DNA from 3 places in the Agrobacterium burrii genome. Region 3 is predicted to be linked to each of the others. Evidence: predicted binding sites of a transcription regulator. Region 3 holds the regulator's gene; each other region holds the start of a gene.

Region 1 (5,760 bases), 250 kb from region 3:
CCTCAGGCGCCCGCGCCTGCTCGCCATTGATGATGACGGGATAGTTCTTGCCGTCGACATAGACATCCACCCGGGTCGGCGTCACGTCGAGGCGGTTTTCCATGCCCGCATAGATCACGCTGTAGCCGCCATCCGGCAGCGGTTGCAACCAGTCGATCTTTGAGTCGACCGGATATTGCCCGCGGCTCGACCATTGCGGCGCTACTTTGCCGTCTTCGAAGCGCAGGCGCGGCTGGGCACGCCAGGAATACCAGTCCTGAATATAGCTTGAGGCACGATCCCAGCGGCCCTGCATGAAAGCCGGCCCGACGTTGAAGAAGAAAAAGCAGCTGATGAGATAAATGACGGCAGCGAGAATACCGACCAGCAGACCGTAACGCTGCATGAAGCCGCGTTTGAAAATCGCGGGATGCGCGGCGGTCAGCCTTTCGCGCTCGGCAGTGTTGAGAATGAAGCTGGAGGACATCAGGCCGCTCCCCGTCCGAATTCGAAGGATTGATGGCCGATCAGTCTGCGGCGCAGCCAGCTGGAAAACTGGTCGACGGCGATGATGGTGATCAGCAGCAGGATGATGATGGCATAGGTCTTGGAGGCGTGATCGTTGCCGATCGACAGCCGGAACACCTCGCCGATGCCGCCGCCGCCGACCGCACCGATGATGGTGGAGGCGCGCACGTTGATTTCGGCGCGCAGCAGCGCGTAGGAGACGAAATTGGGCAGAACCTGCGGCACGATGGCGAAGCGAACGCGCTCCAGCCAGTTGGCGCCAGACGCGCGAAGGCCTTCATCCGGCTTCATGTCGGCATTTTCCACCACTTCGAAGAACAGCTTGCCCAGAGCGCCGATTGTGTGGACTGAAATCGCGATGATCGCGGCGATCGGACCGATCGAGAGAATGGCGGTCAGCAACCCGGCAACGACGATTTCCGGAAAGGCCCGCAGGACTTCCATTACCCGGCGCACGACCCAGCGCACGATACCGGCGCCGACGAGGTTGGTGGAGGCGAAGAAGCAGAGCACGAAGGCAAAGCTGGTGCCGATGATTGTCGAGACCAGCGCAATATTGAGCGTGATGATCAACTGATAGATGAAGTGCGGGATGTAAAAGCTGTCGGTGACGTAAACACGATCCGCGACGTAGTTATATTTCAGCGAACCATTCGCATAGGGTGATGGCAGGTCGAACATCGCCCGGAAGATTTCAAGCGGACTGTCCGGCACGAAGGTTTTCATAAAGTCGAAGAAATAGGGCAGGCGCTCGAAAAACTTGCCTGAATTGGCCGCGTTGGCGAAATTCAGTGAAGCGGCGAGGATGACGAGGAAGATCACGAGCGAAATGACGGTATAAATCCGCCTTGTCGCAAGCTGCTGTTGATAATGACGCATGACCGTTTGGGACGATGCGCTCAATCCCTTGGTCGATGGGGTGCCATGATGCAGTGTGGTCGCCATGCCGCTTTCCTTTATTGGCAAAAGCGGCGGCGCCGCAAGGCACCGCCGCTTCCGAGTATGATCGCAGGATCAGCCGCCGATAACGGACTTACGGGCGTCGATGATCGTCTGGTAGAAGGACGGGTCGACCTTGATGTAAGCGGTGTTCTTGCCCTGGGTGAAACCCTGGAAGCAGGCGAGGTCTTTCTTCGGCAGTTCCATGAAGAAGTCTTCCACCTTCTGCTTCATGGCGTCGCCGAGCTTGTTGGTGACCATGAGCGGGCCGTTCGGGATCAGCGGCGACTTCCAGACTTCGACGATATCGTCCATGTCGAGGTTGCCCTTCTTGACCATCTGGTAGAGGTTGCCGGCCGTGTAGCCTTCTTCCCACTTGCCGACGCCCGAACCGAAGGTCGTGCCAACGTCGAACTTCTTGTCGAGAACGGCAAGAACGAGGTTTTCATGACCGCCACCGAAGCCGGTTTCGGAGAAGTATTCCTTCACCGGAGTGCCGGTTTCTTTCGGGATAGCCACGTTCGGGACGAGGAAGCCAGAGGTGGAGTCAGGATCGGCAAAGCCGATCTTCTTGCCCTTGGCGTCTGCCAGCGTCTTGATGCCGCTGTCTTTGCGGGCAACCATGATCGTGTAATAACCGGTCGAACCGTCAGCGCCGGCCGTTGTCAGGATCGGGTCAACGGCCTTCGGATCGGCAAGAGCGATCTTGGCGTAGGAGGAAGCGCCCATGGAAGCGATGTCGATGGTGCCGCCGAGCAGACCCTGGATGACGCCGTTATAGTCCGGCGACGGGAAAACCTGAACTTCGGAAACGCCGGTCGCAGCCTTGAGGCCATCGGCAACGCACTTCGTGTTGCGGATCTGGTCGGCTTCGTTTTCCGAACCGTCGAGACCGATACGCAGGACCTTAACGTCCTGAGCCATGGCGGAACCGGCCAGAACGCCAAGGGCGACTGCCGAAAGAAGGATTTTCTTCAACATGGACTTTCTCCTGTTTCCCGGCGAGCCGGAGTTTGTTGTGAAGTACCGGCCCTTGACGCGGGCACAAACGATGCTGAGCGGTTCCTCAGAGCCCGGCGAGAGCGAGCGGTTCGGGACCGGCAGATTGATGCACCGGACGTGCGGAAAGCTGCGCGCCGGGAATGTTGATGCTGGTCGAGGTCATGGTCTCGTCAATGCCGGAGCCTTGAGAATCGGTTCCGTAAATCTCCGTGACGGCCGCAGCGGTCAGCTCCGCCGGCGTTCCGTCGAAGACGACGCGGCCCTGAGACATGCCGATGATGCGTTCGCAATAATTGCGCGCCGTATCCAGCGTGTGCAGATTGGTGATGACGGTGATGCCTTCGCGCTCGTTGATGTCGCGCAGCGCGTCCATCACAATCTTGGCATTGAGGGGATCGAGCGAGGCGATCGGCTCGTCGGCCAGAACCATCTTCGGAGACTGCATCAGGGCGCGAGCGATGGCGACGCGCTGCTGCTGGCCACCGGAAAGCGTGCCCGCAGCCTGCATGGCCACATGTTCGATGCCGAGCCGCTCAAGGGCGGCGATCGCCATCAGACGCTCATCATTGGTGAAGATATTAAACAGGCTGAGCGCCGTCGAACGGTGGTTGAGACGGCCGAGCATGACATTGGTGAGCACGTCAAGGCGCGGCACCAGATTGAACTGCTGGAAGATCATGGCGCAGTCGCGCTGCCAGTTGCGCAGCGCTGCACCCTTCAACGTCGAAACTTCCGTGTCGTTGAAATGAATGGAACCCGAAGACGGATCGACGAGGCGGTTGATCATGCGCAGCAGCGTCGATTTGCCGGCGCCCGAGCGTCCGATCACGCCGACCATCTGCCCCTGCGGTATCTCGACATTCACGGCATCGACCGCAGTGTGGTTGCCGAAACGGCGCGTGACTTGCTTCAGGTGAAAGCTCATTTCCCCGTCCAATCTTCTTATGACGGGGTTCGACCTAACAGCGGTCCATGAACTGTGAGTGTCAGTTTAATGAAGAAAATATTACAGAATTCGCAGATACGACATCCTGGGGTTCGCCGACAAACCTTTCGTCAGGGATGTCATCAGCCGGGCATATCTGGAGCCGACAAACAGAAATCCCGGGACGTGGCCCCGGGATTTGCAATCGCTTCGGTATGAGTGGAGTTCATCCACCATATTTCGCCACGAAATCCTCGGCGGCGAGCGCGCGGAAATCATCGAGTGCGCCGCGCAGTCTGGCATGATCCCAATCCCACCAATTCAGATCGTCCATGCGCCGGCCAAGCTCCGCCGGAAAACGCTCACGGATCAGCCGGGCGGGCACGCCACCGACGACGGTATAGGGCGCGACATCTTTCGATACGACCGCGCCAGCCCCGATTACCGCACCGTTTCCAACCGTCACACCGGGCAGGATGGTTGCGCCATGGCCGATCCACACGTCGTGGCCGATCACCACGCGCTTGGCGCGGCGGGCGGCGAAGAAGTCCGTTTCATCCTCGGCGTCGTCCCAGTAGCTGCGGGCGCGGTAGGTGAAATGGTGCAACGTCGCCCGCTGCATCGGGTGATTGGTGGCGTTGATGCGGACGGAGGCGGCGATATTGACGAATTTGCCGATGGTGGCGCACCAGATCGCGCCGTCCTGCATGACATAGGAGTAATCGCCCATCTCGACCTCCTCAAGGCGGCAGCGCTCCGAAACCTCGGTATAGCGGCCGATCGAGGAATTTGTGACACGGGCGGTGTCGTGAATGACAGGTTCGAGACCGACCTTGACACTCATGCCGCTGCCTTCCGGGGAGAGAATTGCGAGACGTCGAGAATGCGGTCGGCAACGGCTTCCCGCACTTCCTCGTCGTGGAAGATACCCAGCAACGCCGTACCTTTCGCTTTTTTCTCGATGATCATGTCAACGACCACCCGCCGGTTGGCGGCATCCAGCGATGCGGTTGGCTCATCGAGAAGCAGGATCGCATGATCGGTGATGAAGCCGCGCGCAATGTTGACGCGCTGCTGCTCGCCGCCCGAAAAGGTCGCCGGCGGCAGGGACCACAGTTCGCGCGGCAGGTTGAGTTTCGACAGCAGCATGGCCGCCTGCTCGCGCGCCTCCTCGGCGGCAACCTTGCGCGCGAAGAGCGGTTCGGCGACGACGTCGATTGCCGGAACACGCGGCACGGTGCGCAGGAACTGGCTGACATAACCGATGGTGCGATGGCGAATTTCGAGGATCGTGCGCGGCGAGGCATTGCCGATATCAACGACTTGATCCTGGTGGCGGATGAGAATCTGCCCGCTGTCGATGGCGTAGTTGCCATAGAGCATTTTCAGGATCGAGCTTTTGCCGATACCCGAAGGGCCGCCGAGCACGACGCATTCGCCGCCGGAAACGGAGAAATTGACATCGCGCACGACCGGCAACTCGATGCCGTCGCGCAGATGCATGGTGAAGCTTTTGAAAACTTCCGAAACGATAAGGGGCGTTGCCATGGCGTCAAACCTGCAAAATGGAGGAAACAAGCAATTGCGTGTAGGGCTCGCGCGGATCGTCCAGCACCCGGTCGGTGAGACCATGCTCAATGACGTCGCCGCCCTTCATCACCATCATGCGGTGAGACAGCAGTCGTGCCACCGCCAGGTCATGGGTGACGACGACGACGGCAAGCCCGAGATCGTTGACGAGACCGCGCACCAGATCGAGCAGGCGCGCCTGCACGGAAACATCGAGGCCGCCCGTCGGTTCGTCCATGAAGACGAGGCGCGGCGAGGTGACGAGATTGCGGGCGATCTGCAGGCGCTGGCGCATGCCGCCGGAAAAGGCGCGCGGCTGATCGTCGATACGGTCGGTGCCGATTTCCACCCGTTCCAGCCACTCGCTGGCCGATTGGCGAATGTTACCGTAGTGCCGGTTGCCCACAGCCATCAGCCGCTCACCGACATTGGCGCCGGCCGACACCGCCATACGCAACCCGTCCGCCGGATTCTGGTGCACGAAACCCCAGTCGGTCCGCATCAGGAAACGCCGTTCGGCCTCGCCCATGTGGTAGAGATCACGCACCGAGCCGTCGCGCATGCGATATTCCACGCTGCCCGCCGTTGGCATCAGCCGGGTGGAAATGCAGTTGAGAAGTGTGGTCTTGCCGGAGCCGGATTCGCCGACGATGGCCAGAACCTCGCCCGGGTAGAGTTCAAAGGAAACGTTGCGGCAACCGGCACGGTCGCCGTAATATTTGGAAACGTCCCGGACTTTCAAAAGCGGTGCGTCGCTCATTCTGCGGCCTCCTTCACATCCGCCAGCAGGTGGCCCTTGTGGCCATGGGCGCGGCGGT
Region 2 (5,760 bases), on a different contig from region 3:
TGGCGGTGAAGGGCTGGCGGCAGCGCGTGCCGCTGGAAGAGCTGGTGTTTCGCAACCGCTGGGGTGGGCGGTAAGGGATGAGATGCGCATAGCGTCGCCTCTCGTTTCTTCTCCCCGACGGGGAGAAGGTGGCCCGAAGGGTCGGATGAGGGGGCTAGCTCTCCGGATATCTCTACGCTTGCCCCCTCATCCCGCTGCCGCGGACTTCTCCCCGGCGGGGAGAAGAAACAAGTGGCATCCGCTTGCTCTATTACGGGCAAATAACAGGGGTCATTGCTGCGGCTGGATGCCCTTCAGCGCCGGGTTTTTCAGGTCGATGCGGCCTGTCTGGTCCGGCAGGAATTTCGGGCCGATGACGCGCACTTTTGCGTCGTTCGGATCGTAGTCGCGTTCGGGAACCGGTTGCTCCGGCGGCTTTGCGGCCTGTTGCTGTTCTGTGGGTTTCTGAGGCTTGTCACCCTGTGGTGATGGAATGGTGGTGATGCCGGAATAGGGCTTTTCGGGCTGCGGCCGGGCGGCCTCTTCCTGTTTTTGCATGTCTTCGTGATAAGCGGCCATGTTACAGGCGCAGCCGGGCGCTTTCGTAGACGCGTTGCGATAGGCGAAGGCGGTCGGCAGGTCCCTGTAGGGTTTGCCGGTTTCGGCCGAGACCATGTCGGAGGTCTCCTGATCCGTCATGGAGTGGAAATAGAGTTCCGTCTGCGTGCCCGGGCACATTTTCTGGCACTGCTCGGCCTGGGCGCGGAAATCAAGCGGCGAGGCATTGGAGGCGATCGGGAAAAACGAGCCGTCGCAGGTACGCACGCAAAGGGTGCGAAGTCCGCCCTCGGCGGTGGTATTGGGGTAAGGCGACAGGCCTGCCTGTCCCGGCTGATTATCCTGCTGGCGGAACGCATCGGGGTAACGGGTCACATCGGGCACTTGCGGCGATTGCGTGTCCGTTTCCGGCATTGCGCTGCAGCCATTGGCGTCGAGTGCGGCGAGAATGCGCTGGCGCCTGATGCCGCCATCATCGCTGCGCTGAGCCGCCATCGCATCGTCACGGTCACGAATGATGGCGTCACGTTCGGCTTCGGCATCCACCAGTGCATCACCGATCTCGGCGCAGAGGCCGGCATTGGGGTTGCCGTAGACAATGACGCTGCCCGACGAACAGCCATAGCTGCGCAGATCGTTCCTGATTTTGCGCACGACGATGTTCTGGCGGGCGAGCGCGTTGGCGTAACGCCGCACCTCTGCCGTGTTGCCGATGATGCGGGGTGGCTCGCGCAATTGCGCATAAAGCGTATCGCAGACCTGATCCGCGACAGCGGCGGCCGGGGCGAGGAAAACAAGGGGAAGCAGGAGGCCGATGATGCGGCTGCGCCGGGTCAATTGTTAGATCCGTTCGATGTCCCCGGCCGGTGGCAGGGGCGTTATACTTCACGAAATCCGTGTTTCAGGAAGATAACATAAGCTGTCGCCGCAATGCGGCAACAGCTTGTTCAAAATTGCGTTAATGCGCCCTCACACCGAAGGGTGCGACGCCTGCACCACGGCAAAGGCCGCCATGTTGACGACGCCACGCGAGGTGACGCTGGGCGACAGGATATGGGCGGGAAGCGCCGTGCCGAGCAGGATCGGGCCGACATGCAGGCCTTCCGTCAGGGTGCGGGTGACGCCGAGCGTGATGTTGGCGGCATCGAGGTTGGGGAAAACCAGAAGGTTCGCCTCGCCGGTCAAAACGCTGTTGGGCATGGCGCGCTTGCGCAGCGTTTCCGACAGTGCGGAGCCGCCCTGCATTTCGCCGTCCACTTCCAGTTCGGGTGCGGCCTGCTGGATGATCTTCAGCGCGCGGCGCATCTTGCGGGCGCTTTCCGAGTCACGCGAGCCGAAATTGGAGTGGCTGGCAAGCGCGATCTTCGGCGTGATGCCGAAACGACGAATTTCCCTGGCCGCGAGAATGGCCATTTCCGCCACTTCCTCTGACGTCGGATCGTTGTTCACAAAGGTATCGGTGAGGAACAGCGCGCCCTGCTGGGTGATGAGCAGGCTGAGGCCCGCAAAGGAGCGCACGTTCTCCTGCTTGCCGATGATCTGGTTCACGTCACGCAGATGCCGGTCATAACGGCCTTCCAGACCGCAGATCAGCGCATCCGCTTCGCCGCGCTTGACCGACAGCGCGCCGATGACCGTGGAGTTGGTGCGAACGATGGTGCGGGCGGCTTCCGGGTTGATGCCGGCGCGGCCGACCAGCGCGAAATAGTCATCGACGTAATCACGGTAACGCGGATCGTCTTCCGGATTGACCACGGCGAAATCCGTATTCGGGCGGATGCGCAGGCCGAAACGCTTCAGGCGCGTTTCGATGATCTGCGGACGGCCAATGAGGATCGGGATGCCGGTGCCTTCCTCCAGCAGAACCTGGGCGGCGCGCAGCACGCGCTCGTCTTCGCCTTCGGCAAAGATGATGCGCTTCTTTTCGGCGGCTTTCGCGGCGTTGAAGACCGGCTTCATGATAAAGCCGGAGCGCCAGACGAAACGGTTCAACTGGTCGAAATAGGCTTCGAAATCGGTGATCGGCCGGGCGGCGACACCGCTTGCGGCGGCGGCGCGGGCAACGGCGGGTGCGATGCGCAGGATGAGGCGCGGATCGAACGGCGAGGGGATGAGATAGTTCGGCCCAAAGATCGGCGTTTCGCCGCTATAGGCCCTTGCGGCCACTTCGGAAACTTCCTCACGGGCAAGCTCGGCGATGGCCTGCACGGCGGCCATCTTCATTTCTTCGTTGATGGTCGTTGCGCCGCAATCCAGCGCGCCGCGGAAGATATAGGGGAAACACAGCACGTTGTTGACCTGGTTCGGGAAATCCGAACGGCCGGTGCAGATCATCGCATCCGGGCGGGCGGCACGGGCGGCCTCCGGCATGATTTCCGGATTGGGGTTGGCAAGCGCCAGGATCAGCGGGTTTTCCGCCATGCGCTCCAGAAGTTCCGGCTTCAGCACGCCTGCCGCCGAAAGACCGAGGAAGACATCCGCACCGTCGATCGAGTCGGCCAGCACACGCTTGTCGGTTTTCTGGGCGTAAACTTCCTTCCACTCGTCCATCAGCGTGTTACGGCCGTCATAGACGAGACCCTCGATATCGTGGACCCAGATGTTTTCCTTGTTGGCGCCCATGGCGACCAGCAGGTTGAGGCAGGCAAGGGCAGCAGCCCCTGCGCCGGAAGCGACGATCTTGACGCTCGACAGAGACTTTCCAGCCAGTTCCAGCGCATTGGTGACGGCGGCGGCGACGATGATCGCGGTGCCGTGCTGGTCGTCGTGGAAAACGGGAATGTTCATCTTCTCGCGCAGCTGGCGCTCCACCTCGAAACATTCCGGCGCCTTGATATCCTCAAGGTTGATGCCGCCGAAGGTGGGTTCAAGTGCCGCGATGGTCGAGACCATGTCATTGATGCCGGGCGCGTCGATCTCGATGTCGAAGACGTCGATGCCGGCGAATTTCTTGAAAAGGACGGCCTTGCCTTCCATGACGGGTTTGGAAGCGAGCGGGCCGATATTGCCAAGCCCCAGCACCGCCGTGCCGTTGGAGATGACGGCAACGAGATTGGCGCGGGCGGTGTATTCCGCTGCCATCTCCGGATTTTCATGGATGGCGAGGCAGGGGGCGGCAACACCCGGCGAATAGGCGAGCGCCAGATCGCGCTGGTTGCCGAGCGGCTTGGTTGCCTGGATCTCCAGCTTGCCGGGGCGCGGATAGCGGTGGAAAAAGAGCGCCTGTTCCTCGATGTCGGCCTTTGCCGTGTTGGCGGGCGTGTTGTTCTTATCGTGAGAGGTCATGTCTTCCACCGTCATATTTAATTTCGTCTGGTGGCCCTGAATACAACAAACTTCCCCGCGGTACAGCCGTTATTTGCCCCGCACTTATGCAAATGCGCGCATGGTCTATTCGCGTTTTCGTGAAGCCATCCGTCATATTCCATACAAAAACCGGCCTCTGTCATGTTGCTGCAACACGAGTCTGGTTCTGAGAGGGAAGAAAGCCGCAGGGACGCAACCGAACAGGGGGATGAAATCCGTGGCCGGTCAAATTGAAACCAGACAGTTCAGAACGCTTTTCATTTCGGACGTTCATCTTGGCTCCAAGGCGGCCAAGACGGATTATCTGCTCGACTTCCTTAGACATCACGAAGCCGAGACGATCATCATGGTCGGCGACATCGTCGACGGCTGGCGGCTGCGCCGCAGCTGGTACTGGCCGCAGGGCTGCAACGACGTGGTGCAGAAGCTTTTGCGCAAGGCCCGCAAGGGCACCCGTATCATCTATATTCCCGGCAATCACGATGAATTCCTGCGGGAATTCCCGGGCATGCATTTCGGCGGCATCGAAGTGGCCGAGCGCATGATCCACGAGGCGGCCGACGGCAAGAAATATCTGGTCATCCATGGCGACGAGTTCGACGTGGTGGTGCGCAATGCCCGCCTGCTCGCCTATCTCGGCGACTGGGCCTATGACGCGGCGATCGCGCTCAACATCGCCATCGCCGCCGTGCGCCGCCGCATCGGCCTGCCTTACTGGTCGTTCTCGGCCTGGGCCAAGCAGCAGGTCAAACACGCCGTCAACTTCATTGGCGAGTTCCAGCGCGTGGTGGCTGAAGAGGCACGGCGCAACAATGTCGACGGCGTCATCTGTGGGCACATTCACCATGCTGTCATGGAAGACATGGACGGCATTCGCTACATCAATACCGGCGACTGGGTAGAAAGCTGCACGGCGATCGCCGAAAATGCCGATGGTACTTTCGAGTTGATCACCTGGATGCAGACAAGCGATGTCACCGCTGAACATGCATCGGATGAAATGGAACCGGTGAATATTCCGGGGCTCATCGGCAAGCACGCGGCCTGATTGGGCGTTTGGCTTTAACGCAAATTATCGTCGGACACTTGAGATCGGCGGTCTCATAGGGAACGAGCGGTCGCCGCGTGCTTCTTCTCCCCGGCGGGGAGAAGGTCGCGGCAGCGGGATGAGGGGGTTCTCCGAAATCCGGCAACCTTTCCCCCTCATCCGACCCTTCGGGCCACCTTCTCCCCGGCGGGAAGAAGCAAGGGGTGACGTTTCGGCTCACTGCCTTCAATATTAGCGGCTTACCCCCACAATTCCGGCTGCGCCGGATAAACCAGCGAACCTTCATAAACCAGCCCCGGATCACGATCCAGCGCCAGCAACAGCGGCCCATCGAGATCGGCAAAGGCCGTGCCCTGGGCGGCCAGCACGGCAGGGGCCATGCCGAGCGAGGTGCCGAGCATGCAGCCGACCATGATGGTGAAGCCGAGCCGTTCGGCCTCCGCCTTCATGACGAGCGCTTCCGTCAGTCCGCCGGTCTTGTCGAGCTTGATGTTGATCGCGTCGTAACGGTCGCGCAGGCCGGCGAGGTCTTTGGTGGAATGCACGCTTTCATCGGCGCAGATCAGCACCGGGTGGTCGATACGGGACAGGATGGCGTCCTTGCCGGCGGGCAGGGGCTGCTCGATCAGCGATATCTTCAGTTCCGCTGCAAGCCGCAGATAATATTCGATATTATCATCGTTCCAGCCCTCATTGGCGTCGATGATGATGCGCGCTTCGGGCGCTGCGGCGCGCACGGCGCGCAGGCGGGCTTCGTCGTCAGTGGTGCCGGTCTTGATCTTCAGCAGCGGACGGCCTGCATTCTCCGCGGTCTTCGCGGCCATTGTTTCCGGGTCGGAAAGCGAAATCGTATAAGCGGTGACGAGCGG
Region 3 (12,288 bases):
CGATCACCCGCAGGCCGATATTATTGCGCGGCAGATGTCCGGCGGCTCGACACTGGTGGCTTTCGAACTGAAGGGCGGCAAGGATGCGGCTTTTGCGCTGCAGAACGCGCTGGAGATCGTCAAGATTTCCAACAATCTGGGCGATGCCAAGAGCCTGATCACCCACCCCGGCACCACGACGCACAAGAACCTTTCCGATGAGGCGCGCGCGGAACTGGGCATTTCCGGTGGAACCTTGCGTCTTTCCTGCGGTATCGAGGATACGGACGACCTGCTGGAAGATCTGGCGAAGGGGCTGGCAGCCGTTTCCGCCTGAAAATTCAATCCATAAGCGCCATGGCCCTACCCTGCGTCGGGCCATGGTGCAGCCGGCACCGCAAGGGGCAAAATCCTGTGGCGGGCAACCAATATTTACCTTTACCGTTATCCCTAACGGTGGAAAACGGCGCAACAACAGGTGGCGCCTGCCCGTCAAGCCATTCATTTTCTTGACGATCGCCAGAGCCTATAGTGTAGGATAATGGCAGCAGGCATAATATCGAGGTGTGGCGCGTATGTATCGTGCTCTGACAAGGGATATCGAGGTAACGGTCGATCCGTATTATCTCGAAGAACAATCCGACCCGGATGACGATCGTTACGTCTGGGGCTATAAAGTCGTGATCTCGAACAACTCCGACATGACGGTGACACTCGTCAATCGCTATTGGCATATCACCGATCAGAACGGCCAGGTGGATGAAGTATACGGACCGGGCGTCGTCGGCGAGCAGCCGCACCTGAACCCCGGCGACAGCTATGAGTACTCCTCCGGCTGTCCGCTGGATACGCCTTCAGGCCTGATGTTCGGCCATTATGAAATGGAAACGGAAAAGGGCGAGGTGTTCAATGTCACCATACCCGCCTTTTCGCTGGATTCGCCCGGGCTTTTGCGGGTGTTGAACTGAGACTCCCGAGCAGTTGAGAAGCCGCACCTTTTAAGGGCGCGGCTTTTTTATTCAGACGTTTTCAAACTCGCTGACATCGTAGCGATAGGTGGTGGAGCAGAACTCGCAGGTCACCGCGATTGCGCCGTCTTCCTCACTCGCCTTGATCTCTTCAGCGGTGAAGCCGGACAGAACGCCCTTGATCTTGTCCCGCGAACAGCTGCAACGATCGAAAATGACCTGCGGATCATAGATGCGCACGCCACTCTCATGGAAAAGCCTGTAGAGCAGACGCTCCACCGGCACCTGCGGATCGGTCAACTCGTCGGTATCCACCGTGTTCAGCAGCGACACCGCCTCAGTCCAGGCATCGTCCTCCGCCACGTCGTAATTGCCCTCGTCGCCGTCGCCTCCGTGAAGGTCGCGCATGCGCAGACGCTCCGGCGCCTGGGGCAGGAACTGGGCAATCACGCCGCCGGCACGCCAGCCATGGCGCGGCTTGCCTTCACCGTCACGGTCGAAGAACTCGGCAACGCCGAGGCGCACGCGGGTTGGAAGCTGTTCCGACTGACGGAAATAAACCCCGGCGATTTCTTCCAGCGACGAGCCATCCAGTGGAACGATGCCCTGATAGGGCTGCATACCCATACCCTGATCGATCGTGAATGCGAGAATACCGTTGCCCAGCAATTGCTCGGGCGAGGTGGCGTCGGCAGCGATCGCCTCGGCCAGTCGCTCTTCATCAAAACGGGCATAGGCGCGCATGCTCTCCGGCGCGGTAAAATCCGCCACCAGAAGATCGACCGGGCCATCGCCCTTGGTCTGCACGGTCAGCTTGCCGGAAAACTTCAGGGATGTGCCGATCAGCGCCGTCAGAACCGTCGCTTCCGCCAGCAGGCGGGCGACAACTGTGGGATAGTCGTGCCGTTCGAGGATGGCGTTCAGCAGCGGCCCGACCTGCACGGCGCGGCCGCGCACATCCAGACCTTCGACCTGAAAGGGTACGACCTTGTCGTCGCCAGCAAGAACGAGATCGTCCAGTTCAACCGTTACATCTGCCATATCATAACTCCCTGGCGCAGCCGTTGCGCCGCTACCGTCCAAAAGTCCGGCTTTTTGAATGTGCTTTTTTCGCTTGTCGCACAGAGATCCGGGAAGCGAAACCGCCTCCGGGGGAAATCCTGCAAATCTTGATGATGGCCCGCCAGCAAAAAACCGACGAGCCTCTTCGAAGTCCCACAGATGGTAATGTATGCAGCCAAGTTCAAGCACCCGGCCAGGCCTCGGTCGAAACCGGCGCTGGTCGTCAGATGACGCCCATGCACCAGGCGATAACGGACTTCTGTGCATGGAGCCGGTTTTCCGCCTCATCGAAGACCACCGATTGCGGCCCGTCGATGACGCCATCCGTCACTTCCTCGCCACGATGCGCCGGCAGGCAGTGCATGAACAGCGCATCCTTATCAGCCTTGGCCATCAGCGCTTCATTCACCTGATACGGCTGGAAGATGTTGTGGCCGCGCGCCTTGTGTTCCTGATTCATGGACACCCAGGTGTCGGTGACGATACAATCAGCCCCGGCAACCGCCTTGTCGGCATCATGATAAAGCGCGATCTCGCCGCCATTGTTGCGCGCCCAGTTCAGGAACTTGTCGTGCGGCTCAGAGCCCATGGGCACCGCCATATTCATGCGGTAACCGAAGCGGGCCGAGCCTTCAACGAAAGAATGCAGCACGTTATTGCCGTCACCGGTCCAGGCGATTGTCTTGCCTTTGACCGGGCCGCGATGTTCCTCGAACGTCAATATGTCCGCCATGATCTGGCAGGGATGGGTGTCATCCGTCAGGCCGTTGATAACAGGCACGGTCGCGTGTTCGGCAAGCTCAAGCAGGCGCGAATGATCCGTGGTGCGGATCATGATGGCGTCGACATAACGCGACAGTACCTTGGCCGTATCGCCGATCGTTTCGGCGCGGCCGAGCTGCATTTCCGTGCCCGACAGGAAGAGTGTTTCGCCGCCGAGCTGGCGCATGCCGACATCAAAGGAGACGCGGGTGCGGGTGGACGGCTTTTCAAAGATCATCGCCAGCATCTTGCCGGCAAGCGGCTTTTCAGCCGTGCCGGCCTTGGTGGCAATCTTGCGCGTGTGCGCATCATCAAGAATCGCCCGCAAATCCTCCGACCCGACGGCCGAAAGGTCTAGAAAATGTTTTGGTGAAGCCATTTCAAACAGTCCCATGCTCGCGAGCCTCCGGAAAGAGGCCCGCCCTTGATTGGTTTCAGGCGATTTTCGCCTGTTTCGCTGTCAGGGAGGCGGCAGCCGCTTCCACTCGCGCCAGCCCTTCGCGGGCCTCTTCCGCCGTGGTGACGAGCGGCGGCAGAAGACGGATGACGTTGTCACCTGCCGGCACGCCGAGCAGGTGCTCCGCGCGCATGGCCTGCAGCAAATCGCCCGAAGGAACCTTCGCCTTGATGCCCATCAGCAGGCCTTCGCCACGGATTTCCTCGATCACATCAGGATAACGATCCTTGAGCGACGCCAGCCCCTGACGGAAGACCAGCGCGACATCACGAACCTTTTCCAGAAAACCGTCGGCCAGAACGACGTCCAGCACGGCATTGCCAACTGCCATAGCCAGCGGATTGCCGCCATAGGTGGTGCCGTGCACACCCGCCGTCATGCCAGAGGCGGCGTCCGCTGTCGCAAGGCAGGCCCCTAGCGGGAAACCGCCGCCGATACCCTTGGCAACCGCCATGATATCCGGCGCAACGCCGGTCTGCTCATAGGCAAACAGCTTACCTGTGCGGCCGACACCTGTCTGGACTTCATCGAAAATCAGGAGCAGGCCGTGCTCGTCGCACAATCCACGCAGGATTTGCAGGAATTCCTTGCTCGGCGCGCGAATACCACCCTCGCCCTGAATAGGCTCGATCAAAAGCGCTGCCGTCTCAGTCGTGATGGCGGCCTTCAAGGCATCGATATCGGCGAAAGGAACCTGATCGAAACCTTCGACCTTGGGGCCAAAACCTTCGAGATATTTCTGCTGACCGCCGGCAGCGATCGTCGCCAGCGTGCGGCCATGGAAGGCGCCTTCGAAGGTGACGATGCGGAACTTTTCCGGATGACCCTTTGAATAATGATAACGGCGCGCCGTCTTAATGGCGCATTCCAGCGCTTCAGCACCGGAATTGGTGAAGAACACCTTGTCTGCGAAGGTTGCCTCCGTCAGCCGCTTGGCGAGCTTTTCCTGCCCCGGCACTTCATAGAGGTTCGAGACGTGCCAGACCTTCTCGGCCTGCGTCTTGATTGCTTCCACGAGGTGCGGATGGGCGTGGCCCAGCGAATTGACCGCAACACCGGCTGCAAAATCCAGATATCGTTCGCCACTCTCCGTGAACAGCCAGACGCCTTCACCGCGCTCGAAGCGCAGGGGGGCTCTTGAAAACGTATCAAACAATGGCGCGCCGGCTTCGGCCATGGCTGTATCACTCCTTGCGCGGATGCGCTGTCATAAGGTTGTCAATAGGCTCGCGGGGTTATCCCTCGCCTGAAAATCAAAAATGCCGCCTCGCGGCGGCAGGGGCACTATTGTCAGTTCGTTTGCCGATGTCAACAAAAGTCCGCGTTTCCCGGGCTTCTCAAGCACTAGTAGGCAGCCGCGGGAGAGCCCCAAGGTGTTGCCTTTCTGACTCAACACCCCAGCAAGTTGGGGAAAACCGGAAAATCGATTCCAGATGATTCCCGCGACTCTTGCCACGGAGTCGGGCTGGCACTAGGTTAATCGCTAATTACTAGACTGCATTGCGGCGGAACTAGTCACCTAAAATCCGGTAGGAACCACGCTTGCGGCACACCCGCGAGACGGAGATGGATTCTGCCGAAATATACGCGACAAGCGGAGAAGCGGCATGAACTGGACAGACGAGCGGGTCGAGAAACTCAAGAAATTGTGGGCCGAAGGACTTAGCGCCAGCCAGATAGCAGCACAGCTGGGCGGCGTCAGCCGTAATGCCGTGATTGGCAAGGTCCACCGTCTCAATCTGCCGGGACGCGTCAAGGCTGGCGGACCGGTCACTTCGGCACGCTCCGCGCCCAAGCGCACAGCAGCACCTGCCCCGCGCGCGACAAATTTCGCGGGCCGCGTCAATGCGGCGCCGGCCCGAATTCTCACCCGTTCGAACGCGGCAACAGCGCTGCACGAAGAAATCGGCATCGAGACCGCCGAAGTTCTCGACTACGTTCCTTCTTCCAGAAATGTCGTTACGCCGATTTCCCGTCGCCTGACGCTGACGGAACTGACGGAGCGCACCTGCAAGTGGCCGGTCGGCGACCCGTTGAAGGATGACTTCCACTTCTGCGGTTGCGAGGCGCTGGAATCCTCGCCCTATTGCAAGTTCCATGCGAAGCTCGCTTATCAGCCGGTCAGTGAGCGCCGTAAGGCTTGAGTGTTGCGGCACGCATTCAGCACTCAAAAACTACGGGCCTTCTGGCCCGTTTTTTTTGACAAAATCAGGCCGGTTGGGAAATACGCCAGTGGCATGCCTGACCGTTTCCGCCATCACCGCCGTGTCTTGCCACACAATCCGGATACCCGCGGGCCGTCGATTGGCCGTTCAACGGATGGAGTTTCATTTTTAGGGAATGTTCAAAACCGAAAGGCCCGAAACCGGAATGGTGTCGGGCCTTTTTGATTTTTGGTCGGATTTTGTGCTCACTGAAGCTGCAAACCCGGCTTCGCTCAAGCTTCCATCGAATACCCGGCACCGCGGACGGTGCGGATGACATCCTGCATGTGAGAAAAATTAAGCGCCTTGCGCAGGCGTCCGACGTGAACGTCAACGGTGCGCTCATCGACATAGATATCATGACCCCAGACGCCGTCCAGCAACTGCGAGCGGGAGAACACCCGACCCGGAGATGTCATTAGGAATTCCAGCAGGCGGAATTCCGTCGGCCCAAGACGGACTTCGCGGCTTTTGCGGTGAACACGATGGGTTTCGCGATCCAGTTCGATATCGCCGCATTTCAGCACCGATGAAAGAACCTCGGGACGGGCGCGACGCAGCATCGCTTTGACCCGGGCCATAAGTTCCGGCGTCGAAAACGGCTTGACGACATAATCGTCGGCGCCGGTGGCAAGACCGCGCACCCGCTCGCTTTCTTCACCGCGCGCTGTCAGCATGATGATGGGCAGGCGTTCGGTTTCGGGCCGCATTCTCAGGCGCCGGCACAGCTCGATGCCGGAAACGCCGGGCAACATCCAGTCCAGGATGAGAAGATCCGGAATACGCTCCTGCAGCCTGATTTCCGCCTCGTCGCCACGGGGTATCGTGTCGACGTCATATCCCTCAGCCTCGAGATTGTAACGAAGGAGGACGCTCAACGCTTCCTCGTCTTCCACAACTGCAATCTTGGGCACCATATGCTGAACTCCGCAAGCTTCTGCTTGTCTGTTATTCGGTCACAGAACCGAGTGTGTTGGAACTATCGTCCTTCGGACGCTCGCCCTCCGGCTGGCTGCCGGTGGCCATGTAATAAATTGTCTCAGCGATATTCGTCGCATGATCGCCGATACGCTCAATGTTCTTGGCGCAGAACAAGAGGTGCGTGCAGGTGGTGATGTTGCGCGGATCTTCCATCATGTAAGTCAGAAGCTCACGGAAGAGCGACGTGTACATGGCGTCGATTTCCTCGTCACGCTCGCGGATGGCGTTGGCCTTCTCGGCGGAACGCGTGGAATAGACGTCAAGTACTTCCTTGAGCTGCACCAGCGCCAGTTCCGACAGATGTTCGAGACCGCGGGCAAGCTTGCGTGGCACGCCGGTGCCGGCAACCGCGATAACGCGCTTGGCAGTGTTCTTGCCAAGGTCGCCGACGCGCTCGAGATCGCCGGCAATACGCAGCGTGCCGATGATTTCGCGAAGATCGGCCGCGACAGGCTGCCGTCTGGCGATGGTGACGATGGCCTTGTCGCCGATCTCGCGCTCGGAATGATCGAGGATCGCGTCGTCGGAAATAACCTTCTGCGCCAGCGCAGCGTCGGAATTGACCAGTGCGCGCACGGCATCCGCGCACATCTGCTCGGCCAGACCGCCCATTTCGGCGATGCGGCGGGTCAGGAACTTCAATTCGTCGTCATAAGCGGACAGAATATGCGAATGGGTCGTTGTCTGTGTCATGGTCTAATCCTCCGGCTTGGCCTTCATGCACGTACACGCCAGCGGGGCACGGCAAAGGCACCAGTCTTGTTCGGTTTCGATAAAGCGCCGGCCGGAAATCAGCCGAAGCGGCCCATGATGTAGTCCTGCGTGCGCTGGTCGTCCGGATTGGTGAACATCTTGTCCGTTTCGTTTTCTTCGACAAGATGACCAAGGTGGAACATGGCGGTCCGCTGGGAAACACGTGCTGCCTGCTGCATGGAGTGCGTGACGATAACGATCGTATAGTTGGCGCGCAGTTCGTGGATCAGTTCCTCGACCTTGGCGGTTGCGATCGGATCGAGCGCCGAGCAGGGCTCATCCATCAGGATAACTTCCGGGCTGACGGCAACCGCGCGCGCAATACACAGACGCTGCTGCTGACCACCGGAAAGGCCGGTGCCGGATTCATGCAGTCGGTCCTTGACCTCATTCCACAAACCAGCCTTCTGCAGGCTCTGTTCGACGATCTGGTCCATATCCGCCTTGTTGCGGGCAAGACCGTGGATGCGCGGACCGTAGGAGATGTTCTCGTAAATCGTCTTCGGGAACGGGTTCGGCTTCTGGAACACCATGCCGACGCGGGCACGCAATTCCACGACGTCGATCGCCTGGTCGTAGATATCGTCGGTGTCGAGGGTGATCTTGCCGGTGACCCGGCAGCCATCGATCGTGTCGTTCATGCGATTCAAGGTGCGCAGGAAGGTGGATTTACCGCAACCGGACGGACCGATGAGCGCAGTCACCGTGTTCTCGCGGACATTGAGGTTAACGTCGTAAAGCGCGCGCTTTTCGCCGTAAAAAACCGAAACGTCCTTGCCGATCATCTTGTATGTAACTTCATTCATTTTCTTGTCCAGCGCCTTTTCAACTGCTGCTTCCGACAACATGTTCATTGCTCAATCTCCCTCTACCAACGCCGTTCGAAGCGGCGACGCAACAGGATTGCGCCAACATTCATGACGATGAGGAACAAAAGCAGGATGATGATAGCGCCGGATGTTCTTTCGACAAAGGCACGTTCAGCTTCGTTCGCCCACATGTAAATCTGCACCGGCAGCGCCGTGGACGGATCCATCGGCGTTGTCGGATAATTCGCGACGAATGCCACCATGCCGATCAAGAGCAGCGGCGCCGTTTCGCCCAGCGCATGGGCAAGGCCGATGATGGTGCCGGTCAGAATGCCCGGCATTGCAAGCGGCAGGACGTGATGGAAGATCGTCTGCATCTTCGAGGCGCCAAGACCGAGTGCTGCAGCGCGGATCGACGGCGGCACGGCCTTCAAAGCGGCGCGGGTCGCGATAATGATCGTTGGCAACGTCATCAGCGTCAGGACGAGGCCGCCGACCAGAGAGGCCGAGCGTGGAAAGCCCATGAAGTTGATAAAGACGGAAAGGCCAAGCAGACCGTAGACGATCGAGGGAACAGCCGCCAGATTGTTGATGTTCACTTCGATAAGGTCAGTCAGGCGGTTCTTCGGGGCGAATTCCTCGAGATAGATCGAGGCTGCGACACCGATCGGCAGCGAAAGCACCAGCACGATCATCATCATGTAGAAGGAGCCGATGAGGGCAACGCCGACACCCGCCGCTTCCGGACGGCTCGAATTGCCGTTGACGAAGATCCCGGTATTGAAATGTTTGCCGAGCTGGCCGCTTTCGGCAAGCTGGTTCATCCAGCCGAGCTGCTGGTTCGAGATACGGCGGTTGGCTTCATCCACCGTCAGATCGACCTGGCCCTTGAAGGCGCTGTCGACATCGCCCGATGCCAGAAGCGTGACAGTGCGCGTGGTACCGATGACGGCAGGATCAGCAATGACGATGTCGCGCAGCTGGGTGCGGACGCTGTCGGAGATCATGACGTTAACGGCGCGAAGTCCGGCCCGGTCCGTTGGCGCGACGCCGAGAACCTTGGCGACCGCATCGCGGGCGAGGACGGGATAATTGGCCGTCATCAGCTTTGCGGGATTTGCGGCCCGTTCATTCTTCGGATCGATGATCTGTTCGGAAAATTCTACCGGAACGGTGATCATCGTCTGCTGGAAGGCGGTGTATCCTTTGGATACAACCGAAAAGAGCAGAAGAAACAGGAAGATAAGGCCGAACGAGATAGCTGCCATTCCATAAGCACGGAAACGGCGTTCGGCGGCGTAGCGGCGCTTGATGCCGATATCACGGCGCGTGGCCCGGTTCGCGGCGGCAGCGCCGGTTGTGGGAGAAACGATGTCGGTCATTCATATTGCTCCCGGTATTTGCGCACAATGTAAAGCGCGTAGATATTCAGGCAAAGCGTGATGGCGAAAAGCGTGATGCCCAGTGCGAAGGCGACCAGCGTCTGCGGCGAGGTGAATTCAAGGTCGCCGGTCAGCTGGCTGACGATCTTGACCGTCACGGTGGTCATGGGTTCGAAGGGGTTGATCTGCAGGCGGGCAGCAACGCCGGCGGCAAGAACCACGATCATGGTTTCGCCGATCGCACGCGACGCCGTCATCAGCACAGCACCGACGATGCCGGGAAGTGCCGCGGGAACAATGACCCTCTTGATGGTTTCAGAGCGCGTGGCACCGAGACCGAGAGAGCCGTCGCGCAGCGAGCGCGGTACGGCGGTGATGATATCGTCCGACAGCGAAGAGACATAGGGGATCAGCATGATGCCCATGACGAAGCCGGCGGTGATAACGCTCTGCGCCTGGATGAAGTTGGCGTAGTTACCGGTCGCGATGCCGCTGATCTGCGTGGAAATGTCTCGCAGGAAAGGACCGACCGTCGTCAACGCAAAGAAGCCATAGACGATCGTCGGAATACCGGCGAGCACCTCGAGCAGCGGCTTGACCACGGAGCGAACGCGCGGCGTCGCGTATTCCGACATGTAGATCGCCGCGAACAGTCCGACCGGCACGGCGACCACCATGGCGACGAGACCGATATAGAGCGTGCCGGCGAGCAGCGGGATCAGACCGAACTGGCCGGAGGAATCCGTTGAGCCAGCCGCCGCAAAACGCGGATCCCACACCGTTCCGAAGAAGAACTGGTGTGCCGGAACCATGTTGAAGAACTGGATGGCTTCCGTCAGCATCGACAGGACGATACCGATCGTCGTCAAAATCGCGATAGACGATGCGACGAGCAGAGAGGCAAGAATGACCCTTTCGACCTTGTTTCGCGCCCGGAAGCGCGGAGCGATCGAACGCAGCGCATAAGCGGCGCCACCGAACGCGGCCGCCAGCACGACGGCGATCATCGCAATGCGGCTGGTGGAGGTCATTGCATTCAGCGTGTGGGCGGCCTCGATCATGAAGCGTTCGGGATCGCCGGCAATCGCCACACCCTTCGATGCCAGAAGCGGCCTTACCGCAGCCGTATCCGCATCGACCTGCGCGGTTTCTTCCGTTGTCAGGCGCTGAAGACCACGGGCGATGGAGCTCACCATGCCGTAGGTCAGGCTCTGCTGCGCCTCGGACTGGGCACGCACGTCTTCAGGGAAATCGCCTCGTACCGCCGAAGTGACGACCAACGGGCTGATAACAAGCCAGATACAGAGAATGAACGCCGCGGGCAGCACCGCCCAGACGACAGCGTAAGAACCGTGATAACCGGCACGGGAATGCATGCTGGAGGGACGCCCGCCAGACAAAGCAATGGCGCGGCGGCTACCGAGCAGATAACTGCCGATGCCGATCAGCGCCAGTATCAGCAAAAGGATCGATGTGTTCATTAGAATTCCCTCGGCGTGCCTCAAGAGCACGGTGCGATATCGGGCAAATCAAAAAGTCATCAAAACGAGACCGCTGGACCATCCAGAGATGCCTGCCTTTTGACTGTATCAAAGTCTGGCAAGCGTCAAGGTTGATACATCCTATCCATCTGTAATCCATAAACAATTATGTGGATGGCGATGAATCGGAACTGTCAACCGGAGACAATCGCCGAAGCGGAGAGGCACCGGGCGGAACAAGGGGCGCGGCAAGCCGCGCCCCTCATTTTTATTACATGGAAGCGCCGGCCGTGAACTTGGCGCGGATTTCTTCGCGCTCCTTGTCCGGAGCGGCAACCAGGCCGTAGTTGGCGAGCGGGGACTCAGGGCCGATCATCGCGTCAGAAACGAAGAATTCGACATATTCCTTGAGGCCCGGGATGACGCCCAGGTGAGCCTTCTTCACGTAGAAGAACAGCGGGCGCGAAACCGGGTACTTGCCGCTGGCAACGGTTTCCGTGGACGGAACGACGCCCGAAACAGTGGCGACCTTCAGACGGTCAGCGTTGTTTTCATAGAAAGCAAGGCCGAAAACGCCGAGGCCGGTCTTGTTGGCGTCGATGCGGGCCAGCGTTTCGGTGTAGTCGCCGTCGATGTCGACTGCAGCGCCGTCCTTGCGGACTGCAACGCACTTTGCAGCAGCCTGCTTGGCATCGGTAACAATCTTCTTGATGGCGTCGGTGGCGCCGGCTTCCTTGCAGCCGTCAGCCATGATCTTCTCTTCGAAGACTTCGCGGGTGCCGTGCTTGGAACCCGGGATGTAAGCGGCGATCGCTACATCAGGCAGTTCCTTGTTGACTTCCGACCACTTCTTGTTGGGGTTGGCAACGAGCTTGCCGTCCTTGACGATTTCAGCGGCGAGCGCAAGGTACAGGTCCTTCGGCTCAAGCTTGATGTCCTTGTTGGAAGAGTCCATTGCGAAGACGATACCGTCGTAACCGATCTTCACTTCCTGAACGTCGGCAACGCCAGCAGCCTTACAGGCGGCCAGTTCGTCGCTCTTGATCGGGCGCGAAGCGTTGGCGATGTCGATGGTGCCTTCACCAACGCCGGAGCAGAACGCCTTCAGACCACCGCCCGTGCCGCCGGACTCAACAACCGGAGCCTTGAAGTTCGGGAAGGTTTCGGCAAAGGTTTCAGCAACGATCTTGGCATAGGGCAGAACCGTGGAAGAACCGGCAACCTGGATCTGGTCGCGAGCAGCGGCGGCGCCAGCGAAGGCGACAGAAGCCACCAGAGCTGCTGCGGAAAATTTAAGGATGTTCATTTGTCTCTCCCGTCGTGGGCTTGTTTGTGGACGCGGCCGATAGCGGCACTCGCTCAAAGCATGCGCTCGGCGATCTTTTCTTAACCACCGTAGCCACATCCTTTTATGTCACTTCCGTGAAAGATTTGTGACAGTCTAAATTAT

What was found. The regulator PhoB, encoded in region 3, activates phosphate uptake and scavenging genes when phosphate is short. The targets are predictions, from matches to a motif close to TGTCATNNANCTGTCAT.
Region 1: the regulator PhoB is predicted to act here: its motif matches at 3,443-3,459, upstream of phnC (phosphonate ABC transporter ATP-binding protein).
Region 2: the regulator PhoB is predicted to act here: its motif matches at 3,981-3,997, upstream of JZX89_RS15450 (UDP-2,3-diacylglucosamine diphosphatase).

What each region holds. Positions count from the first base shown of each region.
Region 1 is NZ_JAFLNA010000005.1:112,998-118,757, forward strand. Features, by position in the region: gene phnE (phosphonate ABC transporter, permease protein PhnE) at 1-466, opposite strand, end outside; gene phnE (phosphonate ABC transporter, permease protein PhnE) at 466-1,452, opposite strand; gene phnD (phosphonate ABC transporter substrate-binding protein) at 1,522-2,427, opposite strand; gene phnC (phosphonate ABC transporter ATP-binding protein) at 2,513-3,373, opposite strand; gene JZX89_RS11370 (transferase hexapeptide repeat family protein) at 3,600-4,217, opposite strand; gene phnL (phosphonate C-P lyase system protein PhnL) at 4,214-4,921, opposite strand; gene phnK (phosphonate C-P lyase system protein PhnK) at 4,926-5,702, opposite strand; gene JZX89_RS11385 (alpha-D-ribose 1-methylphosphonate 5-phosphate C-P-lyase PhnJ) at 5,699-5,760, opposite strand, start outside.
Region 2 is NZ_JAFLNA010000008.1:9,060-14,819, reverse strand. Features, by position in the region: gene bluB (5,6-dimethylbenzimidazole synthase) at 1-74, shown strand, start outside; gene JZX89_RS15460 (DUF2865 domain-containing protein) at 271-1,374, opposite strand; gene JZX89_RS15455 (NADP-dependent malic enzyme) at 1,507-3,822, opposite strand; gene JZX89_RS15450 (UDP-2,3-diacylglucosamine diphosphatase) at 4,052-4,891, shown strand; gene dgcA (N-acetyl-D-Glu racemase DgcA) at 5,131-5,760, opposite strand, start outside.
Region 3 is NZ_JAFLNA010000005.1:355,206-367,493, reverse strand. Features, by position in the region: gene JZX89_RS12635 (O-succinylhomoserine sulfhydrylase) at 1-316, shown strand, start outside; gene apaG (Co2+/Mg2+ efflux facilitator ApaG/CorD) at 555-947, shown strand; gene JZX89_RS12625 (Hsp33 family molecular chaperone) at 999-1,988, opposite strand; gene argF (ornithine carbamoyltransferase) at 2,233-3,150, opposite strand; gene JZX89_RS12615 (aspartate aminotransferase family protein) at 3,206-4,405, opposite strand; gene JZX89_RS12610 (GcrA family cell cycle regulator) at 4,836-5,372, shown strand; gene phoB (phosphate regulon transcriptional regulator PhoB) at 5,666-6,349, opposite strand; gene phoU (phosphate signaling complex protein PhoU) at 6,381-7,106, opposite strand; gene pstB (phosphate ABC transporter ATP-binding protein PstB) at 7,205-8,020, opposite strand; gene pstA (phosphate ABC transporter permease PstA) at 8,035-9,357, opposite strand; gene pstC (phosphate ABC transporter permease subunit PstC) at 9,354-10,838, opposite strand; gene JZX89_RS12580 (substrate-binding domain-containing protein) at 11,110-12,144, opposite strand.